DNA from 2 places in the Lacinutrix undariae genome. Region 1 is predicted to be linked to the other one. Evidence: riboswitches for the same ligand, from Rfam matches in the RefSeq annotation. Region 1 holds a riboswitch; the other holds the start of a gene.
The links. A riboswitch is a leader RNA that binds a small molecule or an ion and turns the genes downstream of it on or off. The one in region 1 is predicted to bind cobalamin.
Positions count from the first base shown of each region.

Region 2: linked by a shared signal. The riboswitch ahead of ACU4C5_RS00760 (TonB-dependent receptor plug domain-containing protein) and the one ahead of ACU4C5_RS11585 (acyl-CoA thioesterase) in region 1 are both predicted to bind cobalamin.

Region 1 is NZ_CM128809.1:2,581,003-2,584,219, forward strand. It holds gene ACU4C5_RS11580 (phosphoribosylaminoimidazolesuccinocarboxamide synthase) at 12-959, shown strand; gene ACU4C5_RS11585 (acyl-CoA thioesterase) at 1,027-1,434, opposite strand; cobalamin riboswitch at 1,591-1,775, opposite strand; gene ACU4C5_RS11590 (AraC family transcriptional regulator) at 1,922-2,842, opposite strand; gene ACU4C5_RS11595 (aldehyde dehydrogenase family protein) at 3,014-3,217, shown strand, end outside.
Region 2 is NZ_CM128809.1:154,627-157,843, forward strand. It holds gene ACU4C5_RS00760 (TonB-dependent receptor plug domain-containing protein) at 1-1,418, opposite strand, end outside; cobalamin riboswitch at 1,447-1,644, opposite strand; gene ACU4C5_RS00765 (ABC transporter substrate-binding protein) at 1,714-2,856, shown strand; gene ACU4C5_RS00770 (FecCD family ABC transporter permease) at 2,857-3,217, shown strand, end outside.

The sequences.
Region 1 (3,217 bases):
ACTAATACACAGTGAGTAATACAATAACAGATACTAATTTCAATTTTCCAGGACAAAAAAGTTTTTATAAAGGAAAAGTAAGAGCCGTTTATAATATCAATGACAACGAGTTGGTCATGGTAGCCACCGATAGATTGAGTGCCTTTGATGTGGTGATGCCTAAAGGGATTCCTTATAAAGGACAAATATTAAATCAGATTGCCACCAAAATGATGGATGCTACCCAAGATATTGTTCCTAATTGGTTAACTGCCACTCCAGATCCTAACGTTGCCGTTGGGTTATTGTGTGAGCCTTTTAAGGTTGAAATGGTAATTCGTGGCTATATGTCTGGTCATGCAGCGAGAGAATATAAATTAGGAAAACGTGAACTTTGTGGTGTTGCGATGCCAGAAGGGATGAAAGAAAATGATGCTTTTCCTGAGCCTATAATTACGCCAGCTACCAAAGCAGAAATGGGCGATCATGATGAAGATATTTCTCGCGAAGCTATTTTAAAACGTGGTATTGTTTCGGAAGCAGATTATATAGTTTTAGAAGATTATACACGTAAACTTTTTAAACGCGGATCGGAAATAGCTGCCTCTAGAGGTTTGATTTTAGTAGATACTAAATATGAATTTGGAAAAACTAAAGACGGTAAGATTGTATTAATTGATGAAATTCATACGCCAGACTCTTCACGTTATTTTTATGCTGAAGGGTATCAAGAACGTCAAGATAAAGGAGAAGCTCAAAAACAATTATCAAAAGAGTTTGTACGCCAATGGTTAATCGCTAATGATTTTCAAGGTTTAGAAGGACAAACTGTTCCAGAAATGACAGACGCATATATTACATCGGTTTCTGAACGTTATATTGAATTATACGAAAATATTACTGGTGAAACTTTTGTAAAAGGTGACGTTAGCGATATTGAAAATAGAATAGCACAAAATGTTTTAGCGTATTTAAAATAAGGCTTCAAACAATTACTATAAAAAACCTCGCCTATCAATTATGGCGAGGTTTTTTTGTATCTGAAACTTACTGTTTCATGATTTTGATAGGTTTTTTATTAGTATCAATTGCTACAAATGTAAATTCTCCGTGTATCGCTTTTTCGCGATGTTCAGAATACATTTGTTCGATATATATTTCTACAGACACTTTTAAGCTCGTATTTCCTATGTAGGTGATTTTACCTATCAGTTCAGCGATAGTTCCTGCAGGAATAGGTTTTTTAAAATCAATACGATCGCTACATACGGTAACCATTCTTTGGCGGCTAAAACGTGTTGCAGTTATAAAAGCAACCTCATCCATTAAATGCATAGCTGTACCACCAAAAAGGGTGTCGTAATGATTGGTTGTGTTAGGGAAAACAGCTTTGAAAATATGTGTCTCAGCACGTTTAATTTTATCTTCAATGTCTGGGGTGATTTGTGATTGCATGTGTTTTTAAGTTTAGTTAAATGTTTTTTAGCAGAATTTCTGCTTTGCAATACACATGATAAAAGTAGGGGTACACATAGAGGTCCACAAATTACCTAATAATAGATAATGTATGTTACTTGTATGTTGGGACCTCAGGCTTCAAATCGCGAAAGCAAAGTCGTCTTAGAAATGGCAGGTATCCTGACTTGTAACAGTTATCATCATCCTTCCCGTTTATATACAGTGGATATTAAGCGATGGTACTTTTTGTGTTACTTACAGTTGCGCGACAGTTCGTGATTTTCACACGATTCCCTTTTAATGCACGATTAAGTGTCACCTTTTCTTTTTTATGAAATTAAATAAAGAACTTGTTTATGATAAGCGAAATTAGGCTTTAATTATTTTAAATTCAAAAGATCAATGAAATCTTATTTGTTTTTTAGGTTGAATTGTTTTTAACTGTGTCTAAACAGGACGTACGACACATGAGAATTGACTCCTTTTATGATTTATGTAAAGACAGTTTAAACTGTTGCGGTGTCATTAATTCCATTTTTTTAAATTGTCTGTTGAAATAACTCGTATTATTAAAACCGGATTTGAATGCAATTTCCGACATTCTAACATCTACAGACTCTTTAATCAGTTTTTTTGAAAACTTAATTTTTTCAGAATTGATATAATCAATAGGCGAAATCCCTAAGGTGTTTTTAAATTGTTTGTGAAAATGAGAGGTACTCATATAAGCTTTTTTTGCTAAAAGATCAACACTAATATCTTTATTAGTGAGGTTCTCTTTAATGAATTTTATAACAGTTCCTATTCTGGTGTCGTTAAAAATGTGATGTGGATCGTTTAATATTAAAGATTTTGCTTTGGTTTGTAAGAGTCTAATAATTAATTCCTGAATCATTAAATCTAATAACACATCTTTTGATTTGTTGCTATTGGTAAACGTATAGGTTAGGCGTTCTATTAAGTGGTTAACATCTGCGTTATTAATTAAATGAGATGTTGTTTCCTGTAAATTCCAAGTATTATTTTCATTTTCAATAGCTACTTGCTGATTAAATTTCTCAACAACCTCATCAATTTTAAAAGCATCAATACCTAAAGCTAAACATTGTGTTGGTTTTTTTGTGGTTGCCACAGGAAAATCAATAACCATTTCTTTATTGGTTGGCATTACTACAGATTCGCCAGGAAAAAAATTGAAAGGTTCAAAACCGTCAAGATGCATAACTTTCTTTCCAGTGAGCATACTCGCAATAATGGGGAAGTTAAAAGTTAGAGACACTTTTTCGGCAAAAGCATGAGTTTCAAAAATATTAAGTTCAGCATAATCGGCATTGTAGGTTGTTCTGTTTTCTACTAAAGTAGTCATCTTCCTGTTACTTCTATGTGTATTTAATAGTGATTTCATACTTAATGTTATAAAAAATAATTCACAAATTTGTTAATAATAGATATGTTCAAAACTATGATAAATATGTTCAAGGGAATTAGAATATGATAAAATAACTTTATAAAAAATAAAGATAATCTATTTTTAAGATTAAATAAATGTCTAATTATTAATTTAACACAAAATTACATGAGTTATTCAAAACCGCAATTTAAAGAGAAATATGACAATTTTATAAATGGAAAATTTGTAGCACCAATAGGTGGGCAATATTTTGAAAACACCTCTCCAATAGATAATAGTTTAATTGCTAAATACCCAAGATCACAAAAAGAAGATGTAGAGTTAGCTTTAGATGCTGCAAATGCTGCAAAAGACGCATGGGGAAATACC
Region 2 (3,217 bases), 870 kb from region 1:
TCTGCAATGTTTTGAGGTGTCCAAAACCCAGAGGTTCCCGGTTTCCATTGAATAAGATCCTTGGTTTTTATATAATACGTATTCAACGAAAGTTTAGCATCTTTAAAACTAAATTCATGTCCTAAATCTAACTGATATGAGGTTTCAGGAACCAAATCTAAATTCCCTCCTGGTTGCCAATACAAATCATTAAATGTTGGTACTCTATAATTTTTAGATCCATTTAATTTAAGTGTATATTTTTTTGAAACCGCATAAGCCACATCAAAAGAAAATAATAACGGACTCTCAAAACCTGAAGTAAAATCTTGTCTTAAATTAACGCCATATTGCCAAGTTGTATTAGGTTGATATTGTAATAATGCTGTGGTAGATAATGCTTTTCGGTTGGGCGATCCAAAACTACTTCCGCTACCATCATAATAAGTATACTCTACAATTGGTTTTAGCTTAAAATCTTTAGCTAATGCAATATCCGCTGTATAATTAACTAAGAAAGTATTTACTTTTCCGAAGGTATAATTATCAGTGTTTTTATTACCAAAGTATTTAAATTGCTCTTGTAAATGGGCTGCTTTTAATTTTGAAGTCACATTATTTCCATGTCTAGACCATTCTAACATGGTTCTAAAATTATCATCTTCATATTTCGCTAAAGATGGTGATGATGCTGTTCCAGAAAATTCGCGTTCTCCAATAAAATTTTGATGATACAATTTAATTACATCTTTATCAGATAAAATATAGCCTAAATTCGCATTAAAACTCAAATTGTTATAAGCGCCATTTTGGTTCTTTTTATCAGTCCCTAAATATTTATAATCGTTATCCGAATCTACATAATTAACACCAAAAGTTCCTGAGAATTTATTTTTTCCGAAGGAAGACAGATAACTCAGGTTTTTAGTAGTGTAACTTCCGTAAGAAATGCGCACTTCGTTTTTAAAATGTGTATTGAAGTTTAGCGTATTATTTAAATGAATACTTCCGCCAATGGCACCGCTACCGTATTGTACAGATCCTCCACCCGATCTTATACTTACACTATTAAAATTTGTGGTATTTATGGTATTAAAATCTGTTTGACCAGTAAGTTGTGAGTTAATTGAAATTCCGTTCCAAATTACAGCCGTTTGTGAGGCGTTTGTTCCTCTAAAAGAAGGCGAAGACACCATGCCGTAACCATTCTCTTTAAAATAAATGGTAGAATTGTAACGTAACAAATCTGTAAAAGAGCTGTTATTTTTCTTTAATACAGAATCGTTTAAAACCATAACTTTAAAACCTGCTGCATTTTGCTTCAGTTTTACATCACTCAGTATCACTTCATCTAATTTTTGAATAGAATCTAGACGTGTCTGCGCATGTGACATATAGCACAAAGCAATTCCTAAAAATAAAAATAGTTTATCTCTCATAATTCAAACACTTTTCTCCCGAAAGTAATATGGATTACAAATTGAGGCAGGTCTCCTGACTTGCGTCTTCGTGTTGGTCTTCCCAGAAATCTCCAGTGACTATAGAAGTGGTACACGAAGCTTTATAGCTTACAGTTGCGGGAACAGTTCTGGAATTAATTATTATAATCTCACCAGATTCCCTTTTAATCTCGCGTTAACGAGAACCAAAATTCGCTGCAAAAATAAACATTTTGTTTACTATAATGAGTTAAAGGTTAAATAATATTACTTTTGAATTTTAAAACCTATCATTGTGAAACATTTACTATCCCTTTTTATTTTAATAAGTTTTATTGCTTGTAAAAATAACTCCGTACAAAATCCAATAGCCAAACAAGATATTAGCACTGCTACACTTACTCATGCTACAGGTTTTACAATTACCTCTACTGAGAATTTTAAAATATTAACAATAAAAAATCCATGGCCAAATGCTGAAGAGGATTATAAATACGCATTAGTTCATAAAAATGTAGCGTCAAAAATCACTTTAAATAAAGATGAATTTGATGGTATTATTACTATCCCTATCCAAAAAATTGTGGTTACCTCTACCACTCACATTCCTGCCTTAGAGCTTTTAGGTGTAGAAAACACTTTAGTAGGTTTCCCCGGAACAGATTATGTATCGTCTGAAAAAACAAGAACTTTAATTGATAATAAGAGCATTAGAGAACTAGGTAAAAACGAAGGGATTAATACCGAAGTTTTATTAGAATTACACCCTAATCTTGTGGTTGGTTTTGGAATTGATGGTAACAATAAATCTTTCGAAACGATTAAAAAATCTAATATTCCTGTGATATATAATGGAGATTGGGTAGAAAAATCACCTTTAGCAAAAGCCGAATGGATTAAGTTTTTTGGCGTTCTTTACAATAAAGAAAAAGAAGCAGATTCCATTTTTAAGACTATTGAAAAAGATTATCTAGAAGCAAAAATCATTGCAAAAACAGTAAAAAGCAAACCAAGTATTTTAAGTGGTGCCATGTATAAAGATGTGTGGTATTTACCAAATGGTACAAGCCCAGAAGCGCAATTATTAAAAGATGCCAATGTAAATTATTTATGGTCTGAAACTACCGCAAGCGGAAGTATTGCTTTAAGTTTTGAAGCTGTCTATACTAAAGGAAAATCGGCTGAAATTTGGTTGAGTCCTTCTTATTACAATTCGTTAGAAGCTTTAGAAAAAGCAAATACACATTACACACAATTTGACGCTTTTAAAAATAATAACATCTATACGTTTGTTAATAATACCGGAAAAACAGGCGGCGTTACTTATTACGAATTAGGAACCGCAAGACCCGATTTAGTGTTAAAAGATTTAATTAAAATTTGCCATCCAGAATTATTAAAAGATTACGAACCTCATTTTTTTCAAAAATTAAAATAATTGCATAACACCAACACATACAAACGTTCATACTTGGTATTAATTTTAGTATTAATCCTCTGTTTTTTCGCAAACATTAGTTTGGGGTCGGTGTCTATTCCTATTACCCAGATTTTTAAAAGCCTGTTTAGCAATATCGATAATGAATCTTGGCAGTACATTATTATAAACTACCGCTTACCAAAAGCATTTACGGCAATTTTGGTAGGTTCAGGCTTAGGTATTTCTGGTTTATTAATGCAAACCCTTTTTAGAAACCCACTTGCTGGTCCGTTTGTACTTGGTATTAGTTCGGGAGCGAGTTTAGGTGTAGCCATCATTATATTAGGAGCTAGTTTTTTAGGTACCGCTTTTACAGGTT